Regions from separate parts of the Pantoea sp. PGP6 genome, predicted to be linked through region 3. Evidence: predicted binding sites of a transcription regulator. Region 3 holds the regulator's gene; each other region holds the start of a gene.
What was found. Region 3 encodes CRP, which controls carbon source genes, mostly activating them, when cyclic AMP is high. Its sites were predicted from a motif close to ATGTGANNNNNNTCACAT; they were not measured.

Region 1: ACLIBF_RS19160 (nucleoside-specific channel-forming protein Tsx) is a predicted target of CRP. The motif match lies at 2,729-2,746, and genes of this name have one in related genera.
Region 2: deoC (deoxyribose-phosphate aldolase) is a predicted target of CRP. The motif match lies at 2,909-2,926, and genes of this name have one in related genera.

Annotation. Positions count from the first base shown of each region.
Region 1 covers NZ_JBQBMA010000001.1:3,949,328-3,956,985, forward strand. The annotation lists gene ACLIBF_RS19145 (helix-turn-helix domain-containing protein) at 1-89, opposite strand, end outside; gene ACLIBF_RS19150 (response regulator) at 652-1,311, shown strand; gene ACLIBF_RS19155 (sensor histidine kinase) at 1,308-2,660, shown strand; gene ACLIBF_RS19160 (nucleoside-specific channel-forming protein Tsx) at 2,938-3,804, shown strand; gene yjdN (VOC family metalloprotein YjdN) at 3,896-4,333, opposite strand; gene ACLIBF_RS19170 (LysR family transcriptional regulator) at 4,409-5,308, opposite strand; gene ACLIBF_RS19175 (amidohydrolase) at 5,424-6,737, shown strand; gene ACLIBF_RS19180 (M20 family metallopeptidase) at 6,734-7,658, shown strand, end outside.
Region 2 covers NZ_JBQBMA010000001.1:724,769-732,426, forward strand. The annotation lists gene osmY (molecular chaperone OsmY) at 1-538, shown strand, start outside; gene ACLIBF_RS03485 (DUF1328 domain-containing protein) at 640-801, shown strand; gene ACLIBF_RS03490 (patatin-like phospholipase family protein) at 1,027-2,076, shown strand; gene ACLIBF_RS03495 (TatD family hydrolase) at 2,073-2,885, shown strand; gene deoC (deoxyribose-phosphate aldolase) at 3,118-3,897, shown strand; gene deoA (thymidine phosphorylase) at 3,964-5,292, shown strand; gene deoB (phosphopentomutase) at 5,388-6,611, shown strand; gene deoD (purine-nucleoside phosphorylase) at 6,641-7,354, shown strand; gene mrdA (penicillin-binding protein 2) at 7,580-7,658, shown strand, end outside.
Region 3 covers NZ_JBQBMA010000001.1:424,328-431,985, forward strand. The annotation lists gene ACLIBF_RS01940 (aminodeoxychorismate/anthranilate synthase component II) at 1-489, shown strand, start outside; gene argD (bifunctional acetylornithine/succinyldiaminopimelate transaminase) at 571-1,791, shown strand; gene ACLIBF_RS01950 (YccS/YhfK family putative transporter) at 1,793-3,868, opposite strand; gene crp (cAMP-activated global transcriptional regulator CRP) at 3,926-4,558, opposite strand; gene ACLIBF_RS01960 (OsmC family protein) at 4,861-5,265, shown strand; gene ACLIBF_RS01965 (phosphoribulokinase) at 5,850-6,719, opposite strand; gene ACLIBF_RS01970 (YheU family protein) at 6,781-6,999, opposite strand; gene ACLIBF_RS01975 (hydrolase) at 7,004-7,658, opposite strand, start outside.

The sequences.
Region 1 (7,658 bases), 3.5 Mb from region 3:
CGGCGCGCCACCTCATCCAGATGCAGATCGTGTCCTAGATTGTTCTCTATCCATTCCAGCAAACTGCGAATAAACTCGCGCTGATTCATGGGTTCCTCCTGGTTTACGCTGATGTGCAGTGAACCCACTTTACCCGGTTAAATTTATCCCTTAATTAGCAGAAAATTAGCGCAGAATTAGCAACCGTCAGATTCGGGCCTGCGGCTAGCGTTTATCCACCAGGTAACAACAGCAACCCGCCTGAATAATAAGCGTTAAGTAACACCGGCCTTCCGGTAAAATAATTTGTGTTAAATCACGCCAGCGTCGATTTAACTATTCTTCGTTAAGCCATAGCGGCCAGAATTTAAATAATTTGCGTTAAGTCACGCCCGGGTCCGTCAGGCAAATTTGTGTTAAATAACGCCAGAGTAATTCACGTTGCAGCAAGCCGACCAATGCAGCCACGCTGCTATAGCGCGAAGTACGAAGGCGGAAGTGACTGAGGTGAGTAAATGCAGCCAACGCGGCTGTAGTACGAAGTATGACGGCGGAAGTGACCAGGGCGAAAAAGTGCAGCCAACGCCGCTGTGGCGCGAAGTATGACGGCGGATAATTCTGTGCTAACTATCCGGGCATAAACTGCTCCCATCTTTCCAGAGGAGATCAGCCATGCGCGTGTTATTGGTTGAAGATGATGAAATGATCGGCGCGAACCTGCAGCAGGCTTTAGAGGGCGCGGGCTGGTCGGTGGATTGGGTACGCGATGGCGTTTATGCCCATAACGCCTGGAGCGAAGGCGGCTACAGCTGCGTGTTGCTGGATCTCGGCTTGCCGCGTGATGATGGATTGCAGGTGCTGCGCCGGGCGCGCGGGCGCGGCGATTCCACGCCGGTACTGATTCTGACGGCGCGCGATACTGTGGCGCAGCGGGTGCAGGGGCTCGACAGCGGTGCTGACGATTACCTGCTTAAACCGTTCGATTTACAGGAAGTGCTGGCCCGGATGCGGGCGATTACCCGACGTCGCCACGGTGCGGCTGACTCGCTTCTCGGCAGTGGCGACGTACAGCTGGATATGATGACGCGCGAAGTGCTCTATAAGGGCCAGCGCGAGCAGCTGACCGCACGTGAATACGCCCTGCTGTATGCTTTGCTGGAGCGTCCGGGTGCCATTCTTTCTCGCGAGCAGCTGGAGAATCGCATTTACGGCTGGGGCGACGAAGTGAGCAGCAACGCGGTCGATGTGCTGATCCACGGGATGCGGCGCAAACTGGATAACGACGCGATTCGTAACGTCCGCGGGCTGGGCTGGCGGGTGCCGGCGATATGAAATCGTTCCCCTTTATGCGCTCATTGCGCAATAAATTACTCAGTACGCTGCTGATTATTCATCTGCTGATGATCGGCGGCGTCACCTGGTATTTCTTCAGCTGCTACGGCGACATGGTAGGCACCATGAAGGACGATCAGCTGTCAAAAATCGCTGATGCCTGGTCTACCAACAAACAGATGCCGGCGCTGTCACCGATGATTACGCCTGACAAAGCGAAAAGCGCCTTTGTGGTTCAGCTGTGGGATAGCCAGGGCCGACTGCGCGCCAGCTCGTGGCCGGAACTGCACGCGCCGCTGCAAACTCAGCGCGGTTATCGTGATGTCGACGTAGGACACTGTGATGACTGTGAGTGGCGTATCTACACCCGTCCGGGCCAGCCTGGCAGTGAGATCAAGACTATTCAGGTGATGCACAACCTCAGCTACATGAAAGCGCTGATGGTAAAACGGGCGCTGTCGGCGATCATTCCGTTGATCCTGATGATGCCGCTGTCGCTGCTGGTGATCTGGCTGGTGGTCCGCAAGATCACTCGCGATCTGCAGGTCGCCTCGCGGCAGATTGCAGCGCAGGAGACGCATCATCCGCACAATGTCTCACCCGAAGGGCTGCCGGATGAGATCCTGCCGCTGGTCGCCGCGTATAACTCGTTGCTGAACAAGCTGCGTGAAGCCTGGTCATCCCAGCGGCAGTTCCTGGAAGATGCCGCCCACGAACTGCGTACGCCGGTCACCGCTGTCACATTGCAGCTGGAGAACCTGCGGCAGCATATTCAGCCTGGCGAGGCCAGCCGGCAGTTCAGTCAGCTCGAAGCAGGCGTGACGCGCACCCGCCATCTGGTGACCCAGTTGCTGAATGTGTCTCGTCAGGAAGATCAAAGCGTGGTCGCCAGCATTGAGCAGATTGAACTGGAAGATCTGCTGAAAGAGAGCATCGAGCAGCTAATGGTGGTAGCGGATAAACGCGGCATTGATATCGGCTTTAATGGCTCGACCCAGTATCGTCTGCAGGCCAGCCGATCTGAGCTGCGCAGCCTGTTTGATAACCTGATTGGTAACGCCATGTTGCACACCCCGGAGGGGAGCCTGGTGGATGTTCTGCTGCATCGGGTCGCGGGCCGGACGGTGGTCGATATCGTCGATAACGGACCGGGAATGCCGGAGGCGTTTATTGAACGCGCCTTTGACCGTTTCACCCGTTCGCCTGACGTTAAAGCGCAGGGCAGCGGCCTCGGCTTATCGATTGTGCGCAGCGTCGCGCAGAAGCATCAGATTCAGGTCGCCCTCTCCAATTGTCTGACGCCACAGGGTGCTATTTGTGGTTTGCAGGTCCGCGTCACTTTTCCCTGATCCCGCCCATTTGATCACGAACCAGACAACGTAAACGGTTGCCTGGTTCCGTTCGATCATCGCCATTATTGTGAATCACGTCACATTTTCACTGAATTGTAATGCAACACTTTTTGACAAACGTGAGCAAAATCTATTTTCTATCGCTGTGTTGCAGGCACGCTACGCGAGCTGAAAACCGGCTGTTTTGTCCTGACTAACTCACTCCCCACCCAGGGATCGACTTCTCTCTGACTGCGCCTGCTGTGCAGCGGTCAAAAGCATGTGGTTAATGATAATGAAATTCAAAACGTTGATAGCAGGTGCCGTGCTGGCATGTTCCTGGACAGGTGTTGCGCAAGCCGCTGATAGCGATCCGCAATACCTGTCCGACTGGTGGCATCAGAGCGTAAACGTGGTGGGCAGCTACCACACGCGCTTTGGACCACAGTTCAACAACGACGTTTATCTGGAATATGAAGCGTTTGCCAAAAAAGACTGGTTCGATTTTTACGGTTATCTCGATCTGACCAACTTCTTCGGCGTAGGTAACAGCAACGCCAACGGGATTTTTGACCACGGTTCCCCGATGTTTATGGAGATTGAACCGCGCTTCTCAATCGACAAACTGACCGGCACCAGTCTGGCGTTTGGTCCGTTCAAAGAGTGGTACTTCGCCAACAACTACATCTACGACATGGGCCGCAACAGCGATAACCGCCAGAACACCTGGTATATGGGCCTGGGTACCGATATCGATACCCACAGCGATGTCGGCCTGTCACTGAACGTCTATGCCAAATACCAGTGGGAAAACTACGGCGCCGCGAATGAAAACAGCTGGGATGGCTATCGCTTCAAGGTGAAATATTTCGTGCCGATCACCACGCTGTGGGGCGGTAATCTTGGCTATGTGGGCTTCACCAACTTTGACTGGGGCTCCGATCTCAACGAGAAAGGCGGGTCGTCGCGCACCAGCAACTCCATCGCCTCCAGCCACATTCTGTCACTGGGTTACGATCACTGGCACTTCTCTGCCGTGGCGCGTTACTTCCACAATGGCGGTCAGTGGGCGGATGGGCAGGAGCTGAACTTCGGCAACGGTCCGTTTGAAGTGAAATCGACCGGCTGGGGTTACTACCTGGTGGCGGGTTACAACTTCTGATGAGCACGCGGCTGGCTGCAAAGCTGGCCGTTGTGACTGTGAGCTGAAAACGGCGCCGCTGTTGCCGGCGCCGATCGGCTAAACCACACCATTATTCCTGCGGTTTCACCACGTTGATGCGCCATGGAATGCCGAACTTATCAATAAACATCGCAAAGCCATTCGACCAGAACGTCTCCTGCCACGGGGTCGTCACGTTACCGCCCACTGACAGTTTCTCAAACCAGGCTTTACCCTGTTCCGCGTCAGTAGTGGCGAGGCTGACCGCGTAACCGGCATGATCGGACGCAGGCGGCTTCTGCGTGTTTCCGTCGCTCAGCATCAACTCTCCCTGACCGATGCGCAGATGTGCGTGCATGATTTTTTCCGGCGGCTGTGGCGGCGCAGATTGATCGCCTACCTGCTCGCCCTGCTCTGGCATGTCGCCAAAGGTCATTTTCTCCAGCAGTTTCCCGCCTGTGGCCTGCAGGTAAAACTCAATTGCCTCTTCACAGCGACCATAGAGAAACAGATATGGACAGACTTGCATCGTCACCTCCGATTGTGGGTTGAACTCACGTTTACGCGAATACACCAAGTGTAGACGATGAAAGAACGCTGCCGGTCAGCGCTGGCAATAACGGCGAAATAACTGCGCCATATAACTGCTCATCGGGGTCAGCGCGGTATCCTTACGCTGAATCAGATAGAAGACCGCTTTGGGCAGCGGCTCATCCAGCGTCAGTGCCACCAGTGACCGGCCGAGAATCGGATCGTCGATCACATCCACCGATAAAATACTGATGAAATCGCTTTGCGCCACCAGGCTGGTACAGGCCATAAAGGTCTCGCAGGTCACCACGATTTTCGGTGCCATGCCGCGTTCGTCGAACAGATCGTGCAACAGGCGGTAGTAGCTGCCTTTGGGCGTCGGCATGGTCCAGTCAGCCTGCTGCAACGCCGCCAGCGACCGGGCTTTTTCCAGCGGATGACCCTTACGCACCACCACTTTGTACTCACGCTCCATCATTCGCTCATACATCAGCTCCTGATCGAGGTGGCTTTGATCGTAAGTATTGATGGTGAAATCGAGCGCGCCCTGCCGCAGTTCATGCACCATCGACACCAGTTGCCCTTCAACGATGCGCACCTTCACCAGCGGGTATTCGCGATGAAACTGGTTAATCACCTGCGGCATGATGGTGCGTGCCACGCTGCCGCCAACGCCAATGTTCACCTGACCGCCACCCAGCCCCAGCCGCTGCTGAATATCCTCCTGCGCCACCCGCAGCTCGGCCAGTACCAGACTGGCATGACGAAAAAAGTTATCACCGATATCGGTTAAGACCACGCCCTGCTGACGGCGGATAAACAGCCGCGCGCCAAGTTCACGCTCCAGCTCCTGGATCGCTTTGGTTAATGCTGGCTGAGAAAGCCCGGAAAGACGGCTCGCCGCGCGGATACTGCCCTGACGCGCCACATCGACAAAGGCGCGCAGCTGGTGAAGCTTGAGGTTGGCAGACATAGATTTTGTGATAACCGTTGTTTATCAGTCACAAGATATTCGCATCTTATGCCGGTTATTACCATTGTGTAGATTCGAGACAGTGCGTAAAAAACCAACAGTAAGGATCGTGCCGATGAATACTCTTTCCGACCATATCAGTGCCCGGCTGGCGCAGTTAAAAAGCTGGCGACGGGAGTTCCACCATTATGCCGAATCTGGCTGGGTCGAGTTCCGCACCGCCACCCGGGTGGCCGACGAACTGCACAAGCTGGGTTATCAACTGCAACTGGGCCGTGAGGTGATCGATGCCGACGCGCGCATGGGCTTACCCAGCGAAGACGTGCTGAAGCAGCAGGAAACCCGGGCGCTGCAACAGGGGGCTTTACCGCAGTGGATTAGCCACTTCTCCGGCGGATTTTGCGGCATCGTGGCGACGCTGGATACCGGCCGTCCCGGTCCGGTTATCGGCTTTCGGGTAGATATGGACGCACTCGATCTCAACGAGAGCCAGGCCGCAGATCACCTGCCACAGCGTGAAGGCTTCGCCTCCTGCAATCCCGGCATGATGCACGCCTGCGGTCATGACGGTCACACCACCATCGGCCTCGGCCTGGCGTCGGTATTAATGGCGATGAAAGATCAGCTGAGCGGCACGATTAAATTAATTTTCCAGCCGGCCGAAGAGGGTGTGCGCGGCGCCAAAGCGATGGTGGCGGCAGGCGTGGTGGATGATGTGGATCTGTTTACTGCCATTCACCTCGGCACCGGCGTGCCGGCGGGTGAACTGGTGTGCGGCAGCGACAGCTTCCTCGCCACCACCAAGCTCGACGTCAATTTTACCGGCGTCGGCGCGCATGCCGGTGGCCGCCCGGAAGAGGGTCGCAATGCCCTGCTGGCGGCGGCCCAGGCCACGCTGGCGCTGCACGGTCTTACCCAGCACAGCGGCGGGGTGGCCCGGGTTAACGTTGGCGTATTGCAGGCCGGTACCGGTCGTAACGTGGTACCTGACTGTGCGCTGCTGAAAGTCGAAACCCGCGGCATTACCAATCAGGTTAACGATGACATTTACCAGCAGGCGCTGCGGGTCATTGCCGGCGCGGCGGCGATGTATGGCGTTGAACATCAGGTGCAGCTGATGGGGGCTGCCCGCAGCTCCACGCCGACCCAGCCGTGGGTGGACTTCATCCACCAGCAGGCAGATGCGCTCGGGATTTTCGATTCGGTGGTCGATCGCAAAGCCCAGGCGGCCGGTTCGGAAGATGCCACCTACATGATGGAGCGGGTCAAGCAGCACGGCGGTCAGGCCTCGTACGCCATTTTCGGCTGCGATCTGGCGGCGGGACACCACAACGCGAAGTTCGACTTTGATGAGCAGGTGATGCCCGTGGCGATCACCCTGCTGGCAACCCTGGCGCTGAATCAGGCGCAGTTTGGCGGTGGCCGATGATGGAAACCTTCATTGCTGATTATATCGACCGTCATCAGGCACGCTTCAGCGCCCTCAGCGATGCCATCTGGGACACACCGGAAACCCGCTTTGCCGAAACCCGCTCGTCCGCCCTGCTGGCCGATGCGCTGGCAGATGAGGGCTTCACCGTGGCGCACGGCGTCGGCGGCCTTGATACCGCCTTTATCGCCAGCTTCGGCAGCGGTAAACCGGTGATCGCCATCCTCGGGGAGTTTGATGCGCTGGCGGGTCTGAGCCAGCAGGCCGGATGCGCCCGACCGCAACCGCTGGAGGCCAACGGCAACGGCCACGGCTGCGGCCATAACCTGCTCGGCACCGCTGGCGTGGCGGCGGCCAGCGCGGTAAAAGCCTGGATGCAGCAGCATGCCACTGGCGGAACGGTACGGTTTTACGGCTGTCCCGGCGAAGAAGGCGGCTCCGGCAAAACCTTTATGGTGCGTGAAGGGCTGTTTGATGATGTCGATGCTGCGGTGACCTGGCATCCCGAAGGCTTCAGCGGGATGTTTAACCTACGCACCCTCGCCAATATCCAGGCGGCGTTCAGCTTCAAAGGGGTGGCGGCGCACGCTGCTAACTCACCGCACCTCGGTCGCAGCGCGCTGGATGCGGTCACCCTGATGAACACCGGCGCCAACTTTCTGCGTGAGCACATCGTGCAGGAAGCGCGGCTGCACTATGCGGTCACCAACAGCGGCGGCGTCTCGCCGAACGTGGTGCAGGCCGACGCGGAAGTGCTCTACCTGATCCGCGCGCCGGAACTGCAGCAGGCGCAGGATATCTATCAGCGGGTAATCAACGTCGCCCGCGGGGCCGCGCTGATGACCGACACCACGCTGACGGTGCGTTTTGACAAAGCCTGCTCTGACTACGTGCCTAATCGCGCGCTGGAAGCGGTGATGG
Region 2 (7,658 bases), 300 kb from region 3:
CGACGAGTCGCTTTCCCAGAAAGCGTCGCAGACGGCAGACAGCACGGGTGCGAAAATCGATAGTTCTATGAAAAAAGTCGATGGTTATATGGATGACAGCGGCATCACCGCCAAAGCCAAAGCGGCACTGGTTGATGATGACGCGATTAAAAGTACGGATATCTCGGTAAAAACTCATCAGGGCGTGGTGACCTTAAGCGGTTTCGTCACTTCCCAGGATCAGGCCGAAAAAGCTGTGGCCGTGGTGCAGAAAATCGAAGGTGTTAAATCCGTCAGCGACAAACTACACGTTAAAGACAGCAAATCCCAATCGATGAAAGGTTATGCGGGCGATGCCGCTACGACCAGCGAAATTAAAGCTAAGCTATTAGCGGATGATATTGTTCCGTCGCGCAACGTAAAAGTTGAAACCACCGACGGCGTTGTTCAGCTTTCAGGGCAGGTTGCAAATCAGGCACAGTCAGACCGTGCTGAAAGCATCGCTAAAGCCATTGAAGGCGTGAAAAGCGTTAAGAATGACCTGACGGTTAAATCTTAATGGTAACCGTGCGGTCGCGTCACTGCCGGCCGCACGGATAAAAGATACCCATCCGGGGATGAAATAAGCAGTTCGATTTTCAATAGGGTAAGGAGAGGCTTATGTTTCGTTGGGGCATTATTTTTCTGGTGATCGCACTGATTGCTGCAGCGTTAGGTTTTGGTGGTTTAGCAGGTACAGCAGCATGGGCAGCTAAAGTTGTCTTCGTTGTTGGTATTATTCTGTTCCTCATCAGCCTGTTTACCGGCCGTAAAAAGCTTTAGCCGATGAGTCCTGCAGTTTAATGCAAAGCAAGTAAGCATAAAGCGGAGACCAGTCATCTGTAGCCAGATCAGTGAGAAGCGGGATTTTTTCACACGGCTACATGGGCAGCCCCCCTGCGCGGGCTGTCCGGCTAAAGGATTGTATGACTGGTTCTCCGGAATGCTGCTGGATAGACGTTAACATCCATCAGCCTGCCCGTCGGAACCCCATCTGAGGTTCACACAGTGGGTATTCGCATTCCTGTTACGCTCGGCGCCATTGAACCTCTTGCGCTGACCCCTTTCAAATCGCATAAAATTGCGCTGGTCTGTGAAGGCGGCGGTCAACGCGGCATTTTTACCGCCGGTGTGCTTGATGAATTTCAGCGTGCCCGATTTAATCCGTTTCAACTGCTGCTCGGCACCTCTGCTGGCGCGCAAAACCTTTCTGCGTTTGTCTGCGGCCAGCCAGGCTATGCCCGCCGCGTGATCACCCGTTACACCACCAATAAACTCTTTTTTGATCCGCTGCGTTTTGTTCGCGGCGGTAATCTGATCGATCTCGACTGGCTGGTGGAAACCACCCGCAGTGAATTTCCGCTGGCGATGACCAGCGCTGAAAAAATGTTCTCGCGCGGGCTTGAGTTCTACATGTGCGCCTGCCGCAGCGACGACTATACGCCAGGCTATTTCACCCCCACGGCAGACAACTGGCTGGAGCTGATTAAAGCCTCCAGTGCCATTCCCGGCTTCTACCGGCTGGGCGTCAATCTCGAAGGGATTAGCTATCTGGATGGCGGCATCAGCGATGCGATTCCGGTGCGGGAAGCGGCGCGCCGTGGCGCAGACACCATTGTGGTGATCCGCACCGTGCCTTCTCAGATGTTTTATACGCCGAAATGGATTAAGCGGATGGAGCGCTGGCTAAGCACCGGTGCCTTTCAGCCGATGATTAACGTGCTCAATCATCATGAAAAAAGCTACCGGGAAATTCAGCAGTTTATTGAAAATCCGCCCGGTGACTTACGGATTATTGAGATCTTTCCGCCACATGTGCTGGCCAGCAGTGCGCTGGGCAGCCGTATTTCGTCGCTGAACCAGGATTACCATCTTGGACGGCGCTGCGGCCGCTATTTTCTCGCCACGCTGGGCCAGTGGTTAAGCGACGCAGAGCCACTGACGCCGCGTATCGTCACGCCGCCGGCACCGGTGGCCAATGCACCGGACAACCGCGAGATTATTACGCCGCCGCTGGCGGATAATGATGCGGATTACGATAAAGGATCGCTGGCATGAGGTTTATCGATACCCACTGTCATTTTGATTTCCCGCCGTTTGAGGACGATACCGTCGCCAGCCTGGCGCGGGCTGCGGCGGCCGGCGTCGAGAAGATCATCATCCCGGCGATCGATGCCAGCCGCTTCAGCCGGGTGTGCGAACTGGCGGCCGGACATGCTGCGCTCTACGCCGCGCTCGGGCTGCATCCGATTGCCATAGAAGCGCATCAGGAAGCGCATCTCGATCGGCTGGAGGAGAAGCTTAAGCAGCGACCGCGCAAGCTGGTGGCGATCGGCGAGATCGGGCTGGATCTCTACCGCGACGATCCGCAGTTTGATAAGCAACAACGCTTTCTTGATGCCCAGCTTAAGCTGGCGAAACGCTACGATCTGCCGGTGATCCTGCACTCGCGTCGTACCCATGACAAACTGGCCCAGCATCTGCGTCGCCACGATCTGCCGCGTCGCGGGGTGGTACATGGCTTCGCGGGTAGTCTGCAACAGGCGCAGGCGTTTATTAAGCTCGGCTATGCGATTGGGGTCGGCGGCACCATCACCTATGAGCGCGCCAGCAAAACCCGGCAGACGCTGGCGCAACTGCCGCTCTCCTCGTTGCTGCTGGAAACGGATGCGCCGGATATGCCGTTAAAAGGCTTCCAGGGCCAGCCCAACCGGCCTGAACGGGCGCGCCAGGTGTGGGAGACGCTCTGCACCCTGCGCGACGAGCCACCTGAAGTCATTGCCGGGGCGCTGTGGCGCAACAGCCAGCAGCTGTTTCAGCTCGATTCCGCTTTTCCCGCCATCCTTAATCAACCCGCTAAGCTTTAACCTATGCCGGTCTGCGCGACTAAATGTGATAATAGTAACATTTGGCTGGCTGGCGTATAATGGGCTGTTAACGGCGTTAAATGCGATTCTGATCACGGTAAGCGTGGCATAATTGCATCATTTTCTTATTCCGATGTGACTGCTGGCACATAACAGGCCGCCTGACGGTGTTATTATTATAACATTCCGCCGGCCAGCCGGTGGATCGCACCCCGATCCTTTGGAGAGCCTCATGACCGATATCAAACAGCAAGCCCTGCGTGCCCTGAAACTGATGGATTTAACTACCCTGAATGACGACGACACTGACGAAAAAGTGATCGCGCTTTGTCATCAGGCGAAATCCCCGGCGGGTAACACAGCAGCCATCTGCATCTATCCGCGTTTTATTCCGATTGCGCGTAAAACGCTGCGTGAGCAGGGTACGCCAGAGATCCGTATCGCCACGGTAACCAATTTCCCGCACGGCAATGACGACATTGAGATTGCGCTGGCTGAAACCCGCGCCGCTATCGCCTACGGTGCCGATGAAGTGGATGTGGTGTTCCCGTACCGCGCGCTGATCGCCGGTAACAGTCAGGTCGGTTTTGATCTGGTGAAAGCCTGTAAGACCGCCTGTGCTGAGGCGAACGTACTGCTGAAAGTGATTATTGAAACCGGTGAACTGAAGCAGGAAGCGCTGATCCGTCAGGCGTCTGAAATCGCTATCGATGCCGGTGCTGACTTCATCAAAACCTCTACCGGTAAAGTACCGGTCAACGCCACGCCTGAAGTGGCGCAGATCATGATGAGCGTCATCCGTGATAAAGGCGTCAGCCAGCAGGTCGGTTTCAAACCGGCGGGTGGCGTACGCACCGCTGAAGATGCCGCCATCTATCTGCAACTGGCGGAAGATACGCTGGGTGCGGAGTGGGCCGATGCGCGTCACTTCCGCTTTGGCGCATCAAGCCTGCTGGCGAGTCTGCTGAATACTCTGGGTCATCAGAGCGAGACCAGCAAAGCCGGTTATTAAACTCATCCTGCGGCGGTCACCGATCGCCGCTGTCACACCGCATTTCCCTGAGCCAAGGGGGCTACCTTGTTCCTGCCACAAGAAATTATTCGCAAAAAACGTGACGGTCACGCGCTGACTGACGCTGAAATCCGCTTCTTCATCAACGGCGTCCGTGATAACAGCGTCTCTGAAGGCCAGATTGCCGCGCTGGCCATGACCATCTATTTTCATGACATGACGCTGCCTGAGCGCGTGTCGCTGACCATGGCGATGCGTGATTCCGGTACCGTGCTGAACTGGAAATCGCTCAATCTGAACGGGCCGGTAGTGGATAAGCATTCGACCGGCGGCGTTGGCGATGTCACGTCGCTGATGCTCGGACCAATGGTGGCCGCATGCGGTGGTTATATTCCGATGATCTCCGGCCGTGGCCTCGGCCATACCGGCGGCACGCTGGATAAGCTGGAAGCAATTCCAGGCTTCGACATCTTCCCCAGCGACGACCGCTTCCGGGAGATCATCAAACAGGTCGGGGTGGCGATTATCGGCCAGACCAACTCACTGGCTCCGGCCGACAAACGCTTCTACGCCACGCGCGACATTACCGCCACCGTAGACTCGATCCCGCTGATTACCGCCTCGATTCTGGCGAAGAAACTGGCGGAAGGGCTGGATGCGCTGGTGATGGATGTCAAAGTGGGCTCGGGCGCATTTATGCCAACCTATGAAGCGTCAGAGGATCTGGCGCAGTCGATTGTTGGCGTAGCTAACGGTGCCGGCTGCCAGACCACCGCGCTGCTCACCGATATGAATCAGGTGCTGGCTTCGTCTGCCGGTAACGCGCTGGAAGTGCGGGAAGCGGTGCGCTTCCTGACCGGTGAACAGCGTAACCCGCGCCTGCTGGAAGTGACGCTGGCGCTGTGCAGCGAAATGCTGATTTCCGGCAAGCTGGCCGCTAATGAGACAGAGGCGCGCCAGCAGCTGATGAAGGTGCTGGATAACGGCAGGGCGGCAGAAATTTTCGCCCGCATGGTGGCAGCGCAGAACGGGCCGGCCGATTTTGTCGAGCGCTACGATGCTTATCTGCCTGCGCCGACGCTGAGCAAGGCGGTCTATGCCGACCAGCCTGGCATTGTCAGCAGCATGGATACCCGGGCGCTTGGTCTGGCGGTCGTGGCACTGGGCGGTGGACGCCAGCGTGCCAGCGACAGCATCGATTACAGCGTTGGGTTAAGCGAAATGATCACTCTCGGTGAACGCGCCGATGCGCAGCGCCCGCTGGCTATTATCCACGCCAGCAACGAAGCGCAATGGCAACAGGCCGCCGCTGCGGTCAAAGCCGCGCTGGTGATCGGCGATACGGCACCAGCCGCTACGCCAGTGGTCTATCGTCGTGTGAGCGATGTCAGTTAACCGGGCAGTAATCGGTGCCAGCGGCAACGCATTCGGGTATACTGATCTGATCGCTTTTTTTTGACTTGTCACGCGCCATTGCGCAGGAGACTTGCATGAAACGTGCTTTTATTATGGTTCTCGACTCCTTCGGGATCGGCTCCAGTAAAGATGCCGATAAATTCGGTGACGCAGGTTCAGATACGCTTGGTCACATCGCTGAAGCCTGTTTCAAAGGTGAAGCGGACAAAGGCCGTAAAGGGCCTTTACATCTGCCTAATCTGACCGCGCTGGGTCTGGGTAAGGCCGCAGAGCTTTCGACTGGCCGCTTCCCGGCGGGCCTTGACCCGAATGCGAAGATCACCGGCGCTTACGCTTACGCCAGCGAAATCTCGTCAGGTAAAGATACGCCGTCAGGCCACTGGGAAATCGCCGGGGTTCCGGTGCTGTTTGACTGGGGCTACTTCAGTGATCAAGAGAACAGTTTCCCGCAGGAACTGCTCGATAAGCTGGTGCAGCGCGCTGAGCTGCCAGGCTACCTCGGTAACTGCCACTCTTCGGGGACGGTGATTCTCGATCAGCTGGGTGAAGAGCACATGAAAACCGGCAAGCCGATTTTCTACACCTCTGCGGACTCGGTATTCCAGATTGCCTGTCATGAAGAGACCTTTGGCCTGGATCGCCTCTATGCGCTGTGCGAAATTGCCCGCGAAGAGCTGACGGAAGGCGGCTATAACATCGGCCGCGTTATCGCCCGTCCGTTTGTCGGCGACAAAGCCGGTCACTTCGAACGTACCGGTAACCGTCACGATCTGGCGGTTGAGCCGCCGTCAGCCACCATGCTGAAAAAGCTGGTGGATGAGAAGGGCGGTCAGGTGATTTCGGTGGGTAAAATCGCGGACATCTACGCTGAGCAGGGCATCACCAAAAAGGTCAAAGCGACCGGTCTGGATGCGCTGTTTGACGCCACGATTCAGGAGATGAAAATCGCGCCGGATCACTCGATTGTCTTCACCAACTTTGTCGATTTCGACTCGACGTGGGGACATCGCCGTGATGTAGCCGGTTATGCTGGCGGACTGGAGCTGTTTGACCGTCGCCTGCCGGAGCTGATGGAACTGGTCGGTGAGGATGACATTCTGATCCTGACTGCTGACCACGGCTGCGATCCGACCTGGCAAGGCACCGAACACACCCGTGAGCATATTCCGATTCTGATTTACGGACCGAAAGTTGAGCCGGGTTCACTCGGTTATCGCGAAACCTTCGCCGATATTGGTCAGACAATTGCACACTATTTTGGCCTGTCCGACATGGACTATGGCAAGAACATGCTGTAACCCAGCGATTTAACAAGGATAAAGTAACAATGGCAACTCCGCATATTAATGCCGAAATGGGTGATTTCGCTGACGTCGTCCTGATGCCGGGCGACCCGCTGCGTGCGAAACACATTGCAGAAACCTTCCTGGAAAACCCGGTCGAAGTGAACAATGTGCGCGGCATGCTGGGCTACACCGGCACCTATAAAGGCCGTAAAGTCTCCGTAATGGGTCACGGCATGGGCATTCCTTCCTGCTCGATCTACACCAAAGAGCTGATCACCGACTTTGGTGTGAAGAAGATCATTCGTGTGGGATCCTGTGGTGCGGTCCGTGCAGACGTCAAACTGCGCGACATCGTGATTGGTATGGGTGCCTGCACCGATTCCAAAGTGAACCGGATGCGTTTCAAAGATCACGATTTCGCGGCGATTGCTGATTTCGACATGGTGCGTAACGCCGTCGATGCAGCCAAAAATCTGGGTGTTGAAGCCCGCGTCGGTAACATCTTCTCCGCCGATCTGTTCTATACCCCGGATCCGCAGATGTTCGATGTGATGGAAAAATATGGCATCCTCGGCGTGGAGATGGAAGCTGCTGGCATCTACGGCGTGGCGGCAGAGTTCGGTGCTAAAGCGCTGACCATCTGCACCGTATCAGACCACATTCGTACCCACGAGCAGACCACTGCGGCTGAACGTCAGACCACCTTCAACGACATGATTAAAATTGCGCTGGAGTCGGTGCTGCTGGGGGATTAATCCACCTGGCGGGTTAACGTACCTGCCTGCAGCCTGACGTTCCTGCCGGGTCCTCTTCTGATGAGGAGGACCCGAACTTATTCCGCCTTACCCGTGCTGTAACATTCACATCAAATGACACACTTTTCGCCAGGCTTGTGCATCTTCGCGCTGGTACCCCGGCGATAGCGCTTTATCATGTTGCGGAACAACAAATAATAAATAACCGCCTGATAATGCTTCCTGATGAATTTTCGTAACTTCGACGCTGAAGAGAAACTGTTTGCCCGTCGCGCGACGGTGGCTTTTGCTCTGGTCTGTCTCT
Region 3 (7,658 bases):
CGCAACGATGCCATCACCCTGCAGCAGATGGATGCGCTGCCGCTGACCCATCTGGTGATTTCCCCGGGACCCTGTACCCCCAACGAATCCGGCATTTCACTGGCGGCGATTCGCCATTTTGCCGGACGCCTGCCGGTGCTGGGCGTTTGCCTCGGACATCAGGCGATTGCGCAGGCCTGGGGCGGCGAGGTCGTGCGCGCCCGTCAGGTGATGCACGGTAAAACCTCGCTGATTCAGCACAGCAACAGCGGCGTGTTCCGCCAGTTGAATAATCCCCTCACCGTTACCCGTTACCATTCATTGATCGTAAAACGCGATACGCTGCCTGACGTCTTTGAGGTCACCGCCTGGAGCCTGCGTGACGGACAGCCCGACGAGATCATGGGCATCCGCCATAAAACCCTGGCACTGGAAGGGGTGCAATTCCATCCTGAAAGCATTCTCAGCGAGCAGGGACACCAGCTGCTGCGCAATTTCCTGTCGCAATAGTTTGCCTTTGAGTGATTTTTTATGCATATTTTGTGATTATTATTTCACAGCGGTACAACAATCATTCAAATGGGGTCACTAATGGCAGCCGAAAAAATTGCGGTCACACGGGAAACGTTCGATAACGTTATTTTGCCTGTTTATGCACCAGCGCAGTTCGTGCCGGTCAAAGGCAAGGGCAGCCGCGTCTGGGATCAGCAGGGCAAAGAATATATCGACTTTTCGGGCGGCATCGCCGTGACTGCGCTCGGCCATTGCCATCCTGCGCTGGTGGAAACGCTGAAAAGCCAGGGCGAAACGCTGTGGCATACCAGTAACGTCTTCACCAACGAACCGGCACTGCGTCTCGCCAGCAAGTTAATCAATGCCACCTTTGCCGAGCGGGTGTTTTTCGCCAACTCCGGTGCAGAAGCGAATGAGGCGGCGTTCAAGCTGGCACGCTATTACGCCTGCAAACGTCACAGCCCGTTCAAAAGTAAGATCATCGCCTTCCACAATGCTTTCCACGGCCGGACGCTGTTTACCGTGACGGTCGGCGGACAGCCAAAATATTCCGATGGCTTTGGCCCTAAACCTGCCGATATCGTCCACGTGCCGTTCAACGATCTGGCTGCGGTTAAGGCGGTTATCGACGATCATACCTGCGCTATCGTGGTCGAACCGATTCAGGGTGAGGGCGGCGTGGTGCCCGCAACCGAAGAGTTTATGCACGGGCTGCGTGAACTGTGCGATCAATACCAGGCACTGCTGGTGCTGGATGAAGTGCAGAGCGGTATGGGACGCAGCGGCAAGCTGTTTGCTTATGAGCACTATGGCGTGCAACCCGATATTCTGACCTCGGCCAAAGCGCTGGGTGGCGGTTTCCCGGTCAGCGCCATGCTGACTACCCATGAGATCGCCTCCACCATGGCCCCTGGCGTGCACGGCACCACCTACGGCGGCAATCCGCTGGCCTGCGCCATTGCCGAGACCGCGCTGGATATCATCAATACCCCGGCAGTGCTGGAAGGCGTTGGCGTCCGGCGTCAGCAGTTTGTCAGCGCGCTGCAGGCGATTGATGCGAAGTACGATCTGTTCAGTGATATTCGCGGCAAAGGCCTGCTGATTGGCGCGGCGCTGAAGCCTCAGCATGCCGGCAAGGCGCGCGATATCCTCAATGCGGCAGCCGCTGAAGGGGTAATGGTGCTGGTGGCCGGCACGGACGTGATGCGTTTTGCACCTTCGCTGATCATCGAACCCGCCGACATCGAAGAGGGTATGCGCCGCTTCGCCACCGCCGTCGGCAAGGTGATTACCGGCTGATTTAGTTTTTGCGTAACCGTCTGCTCAGCCAGCGGCCATGTTGCGGTCGCTGGCTCCACGCCAGAGATGAAATGGTGTGCATCACGCTCAGATGATCCAGAATGCGGCGTACATGCTGTTCCACCACCGTGACCGGCCCTTCATTAATGTTTTCCAGCTCATCCAGCAGGTTAACCTGCGAACTGGCACCATCATATTCCAGTCGCTGCTGACAACGTTGCAGCGCAATTTCGCAGGACTGCAGATAACGCTCAGCTAACGTGGCGGTCAGCATGGTGTGTTCACGCGCCAGAATCGTCATTGCATTGATGTGCTCAACAATAAACTGGCTGTGGGTGACCCACAGACGCATATCCTTGAGGTACTGAGCGTTAAAAGCCGGTTCCTGCATCGCCTGGTTCAGGGAGTTAAACAGCGCATTGTGAGCCTGATTGACCCGTACCCGCTGATACGCCAGTTTCTCCGGTGACTGTTCCGCCCCCAGCAGCAGCCGTAGCGCATCCTGATAGGTTTCCAGCGCGTCATGGGCGTTTTGCCGCAATAAGCCACTCTGCCACTGCGGCCACAGCCACAACATTCCGCCAAAGGCGATCAGGCACCCCATCAGCGTATCCATCAGGCGCGGCAGCAGGAACTGCGCCCCATTCAGCGACAGCAACTGCAGCGAGTAAACCGCCGTCACCGTAAAGCCGATCATCGACCAGCCGTAAAACTGGCGGGTAAACCGGTAGCTGATAAAGGTGATCACCAGCATGATCAGCAGCACCAGCGACTCCGGCACCGCCAGGCGTAAGGTAGCAGCCGCAATCACCAGGCCGGCAAAGGTGCCCAGCGCCCGGTGCTGGATGCGAACGCGGGTGGCGCTGTAGCCGTTCTGGCTGACGAACATAATGGTCATCAGAATCCAGTACGGTTTAGGGATGTTAAAAAACAGCGCCAGCGCGCTGCCCAGCATCAGCATCACCGCAAAGCGCCCGGCAGTGCGCAGTGCCGACGAACGCCAGGACAGATAGCTGCGCAGCGCCGGCAGAAGCGGCAGACGGCGCTGACGATCGGCCATCAGGTCACGTTGATAGAGCGGTTTTTGGGTGCGCAGCACCCGCGCAATCCGATTGAAGTGGTAGAGACAGAAATTTCCCACCGGATTGTCAGGATGCTGGCGGGCGATTTTTTCCAGCGCGCTGAGCTGCTTCTCCATGCCAAAACGATCCGGCAACTGGTGATAGAGAATGTTATCCGCCAGCACCCGTAAGCGGGCCGAAATAGTCTGGGCGTTCCAGCGGATCACCGCTTCGGCATGGCTCTGCTCCACCAGTTTCTGCACCTCTTCCGGCTGATGCAGGCTGACCGAGATGTGCTCCTGCAGGTCCAGCGCCACCTGAAAGGCGCGGGTCAGCCGCTTATGGCTGTGATCCCGGCTGGCGGAAAGCATGTGCATCTGCTGGTAACAGGTGGTGATCATATCGACCACTTTTTGCTGACGCGCCAGCAGCGGCGGCAGGGCCTTTTCCGGATCGGTCAGCTGAGTCAGCAGGGTATATTTGGCGTCGCAATAGTTGGCCAGCTCACGGTAGATCAGGCTCAGGCTTTCACGCATCGGCTGCTCTTTCCACAGCCAGAACCAGAACCAGTTAAACAGCCCATACCATAGCGTGCCGCCGATATAGAGCAGCGGCGGCACATAGATCGGCATACGGCCAATCAGGCTCAGCGTGAAGATGGCGGCGATCAGGGTGCCGGGCAGCAGACGGCCGTGCAGCGGGCTGATTTCGCCGGTGACCCCCAGCAGCAACGGCAAGGCGAACAGAATCAGCGGCAGCGGAATGGCGTGCTGCGTCAGCCACTGAATCAGAAAGCTGCCGAGCGCAAACAGGCTGCCGCCGACAATCAGGCGTTTGAAGAAGCGTTTATGCGGGGTATCCAGACCGGCGATATTGCAACAGGCGGGAACTAACGAGAACAGCAGACCTTTTTGCAGGTCGCCAGCCAGCCAGCCCAGCGCCACTGGCAGACAGAGCACCAGGGTTTGCCGCAAGGCGTAATTGACTTCAGGATGGTAAATAATTCGACGCCACATCGGCCCAACACAAACAATAACGGCGCGATGTTGCCATCACGCCGTGGGTGACAGGAATTAGCGGGTGCCGTAAACGACGATGGTTTTGCCGTGTGCAGAGATCAGGTTCTGATCTTCCAGCATCTTCAAAATACGGCCCACGGTTTCACGTGAACAACCAACGATTTGGCCAATTTCCTGACGAGTAATTTTAATTTGCATGCCGTCGGGATGCGTCATGGCGTCTGGCTGCTTCGCCAGGTTAAGCAGAGTCTGAGCAATGCGTCCGGTCACATCGAGGAAAGCGAGATTACCCACTTTTTCCGACGTAACCTGCAGGCGACGCGCCATCTGCGACGACAGTCGCATCAGGATATCCGGGTTAACCTGGATCAGCTGACGGAATTTCTTGTAAGAAATCTCCGCCACTTCGCACGCGGTTTTGGCACGTACCCAGGCGCTGCGCTCCTGACCTTCTTCGAACAGGCCAAGCTCGCCAATGAAATCGCCCTGATTCAGGTAAGAAAGAATCATCTCTTTGCCTTCTTCATCTTTGATCAGAACCGCAACGGAACCTTTCACGATGTAGTAAAGCGTTTCAGCTTTTTCACCTTGGTGAATCAGCGTACTTTTGGATGGATACTTGTGAATATGGCAATGGGACAGGAACCATTCGAGTGTAGGGTCTGTTTGCGGTTTGCCGAGAACCATTCGCTATTATCCTCTGTTGTAATCGTGCCCAAAATACAGGGGGCAGTTTCCCTGTCAGGCGATGAAAGCTTCAAGCGTTTCCCTTACAGGAAATTATTCGGGCTGCATTCGGCGCAGTGCGCATCATTCTTCCCGGCTTCGCCATCGGGTGACGAAAAATATTTTCAGCACTGTTTGTAGCACAGCTTTTGCCGACTGTCTTCTGTTGTCTCGCTTCAGCTAACGGCGGATTTCTCTGGATTGCTGTTTACCAGGCGAAAGCGTACTCTGACGGCAAAACCGCATATTCTGGAGCGAAAATCATGCAGGCAAGAGTGAAATGGGTAGAAGGGCTGACATTCCTCGGTGAGTCGTCATCCGGACATCAGGTATTAATGGATGGCAATTCGGGTGATAAAGCGCCCAGCCCAATGGAGATGGTGCTGATGGCGGCGGGCGGATGCAGCGCCATCGACGTGGTTTCAATTCTGCAAAAAGGTCGCAACGATGTGGCTGATTGTGAAGTAAAACTGACCTCAGAACGTCGTGAAGAGGCGCCGCGAATCTTTACGCACATCAACCTGCACTTTATCGTGAGCGGCAAAGCGCTACAGGATAAGGCGGTCTCACGCGCGGTGGATCTTTCTGCTGAAAAATATTGCTCGGTCGCCATCATGCTGGGCAAAGGGGTTACCATCACCCACAGCTATGAAGTGATCGAACTGTAGTAGCCGCAAGGGTCATTGCAGACCTGCTAACTTCACTTCCAGTATCTGATGCAGGTTGCTTTAAGACTGTGCCTGGGCAGGGAATCCGTTTTGATACTGTGCCTGCGCAGGGAACCGGGTCAGATCGGAAAGTCGTTTAAGCCAATCCCTGGCCGCTCGGCCTGCGCGATTACGCACCTCATCCCTGAGGCGCGCCCGTAGCCGGGCCAACGCTTTGCGTTGTTCAAAAACGCTCCCGGCGTTTTTATCCGGGCGGCGGGACGCTTTCCTCTTCTGACCCGGTTCCCAGCGTGTTGAACTTATCTATTGCTGCCAGATTCTTTCTGCCCAGAGGTTGTCTGTAGCGACCTTCCTGAAACCGGATGCGGTTGTCGGACGTGAAGCGAAGGGAGCATATGCCTGTAGCAAAGCATCGCGGGCCAGGGATGGCCCGTGCTGAGCCTGCCAGCGATAACGGTTTTGCGTCTTTGCGAAAGGTGTATGCTCCCTGAAGCCTGCCCAGGGGTAAGTCTTTAGCCGCAGGAAAGCCAGTTTTACTCTCTTTGTTAAAGACATCTGCTCTCAGAGCGGTTTTTGCTGGCCTCTTATTCTATCCGCTTGCCTTCCACCAGCCGCTTCACCAGCGGACCCATGATCAGCTCCATCGCCAGACCCATTTTGCCGCCAGGCACTACCAGCGTATTGATGTGCGAGATAAACGAGCCCTGCAGCATCGCCAGCAGATAAGGGAAGTCGATATCGTCCAGCGCCTGAAAGTGGATCACCACAAAGCTCTCATCCAGTGACGGAATAGCGCGGGCAGCGAACGGGTTTGAGGTATCGACCGTCGGCACTCGCTGGAAGTTAAGATGGGTGCGCGAGAACTGCGGCGTAATGAAGTTGATGTAATCCTCCATTGAGCGCACCACCGAATCCATTACCGCTTCACGCGAATGGCCGCGTTCGCTGGTGTCACGCACCAGCTTCTGAATCCACTCGAGGTTAACAATTGGCACCACGCCCACCAGCAGGTCGACATGCTCCGCTACGTTATGCTGGGCGGTCACCACGCCACCGTGCAGTCCTTCGTAAAACAGGATATCGGTGTTTTGCGGCAGCGGCTGCCACGGCGTAAAGGTGCCCGGCACCTGATTCCACGGTACCGCTTCGTCATAGGTGTGCAGGTATTTACGCGACTGGCCCTGGCCGTTGAGCCCATACTGCCTGAAGCTCTGCTCCAGCAGGCCAAAGTCATTGGCTTCCGGACCGAAATAGCTGACATGACGGCCCAAATCGCGCGCCTTGCGGATTGCCATATCCATTTCAGGCCGGGTGAAACGGTGGAAACTGTCGCCTTCCAGTTCGGCAGCGTGCAGATCGAGCTGCTGAAAGATTTTACGGAACGCGAGACTGGTGGTGGTGGTCCCCGCGCCGCTGGAACCGGTGACGGCGATTATCGGATGGCGTGCTGACATAAAAAAGCTCCCTGTGAAGTCGGGCCATGCGCATTGTTAACATGAATTGCCGCCGGCTGCATCAGCCGCGAAATTCTTTGCGCGGCATAATATTGACCGATTCATGCAGTTCCGACCACACCAGCACCACTTCGCCGGTTTCCAGCTGACGGCGCACGTCAGCCACTTTTTCGCTCAGGCTGCGTTCCTGCTCGCCGTAGTCGGTGCCTTCACGCAGCACGAAAGTTTCAATCAGATTTTCAAGCGTCTCAGGTGAGACCTGTTGCCAGGGAATAATCACAACGTTAGGTATCCAGAAAAGGGGCAATCCACTGGGGTATGCGCTGTTCAAGCCACATTTCGGGCTGGCGCAACGTCCCGCCGACAAAGCCAACGTGACCGCCGTGCGGCGTCAGTTGATAAGTAATAGTGGCAGATAATTGGCTGCTGTGCGGGATCACCTCATCACTCATGAACGGGTCATCTTTGGCATGAATGATCAGCAGCGGCTTATCGACCTGTTTCAGCCAGGGCAGGGCGCTGGCGCGCTGATAATAGTCAGCCGCATCGCTGAAACCGTGGGCGCGGGCGGTGATCGCGTCATCGAAGTCGCGTAGCCGGCGTAGCGCTTTAAGCTGCGTCAGATTCACCGGCAACGTTTCCGGCCAGGCGTGCAGTTTGCGCCGGGCGTTCTTCTTCAGCTGCGCCAGTAAATAGTATTGGTAAAAGCGCGAGAAGCCGCGCTCCAGTTTGACGCTGCACGGCTCCAGCAGCAGCGGCGCGGAGACGATGACGCCCGCGTCAACCGGCGCATCGGATCCCTGCTGACCCAGCAGGCAGCCCAGCATGTTACCGCCGAGCGAAAAACCCACCGCCACGGTCGGTACCCGACCCCAGCGGGTTTGCAGCCAGTGCAGAAAATAGCGTGCATCTTCGGTTTCACCGGAATGATAGATACGG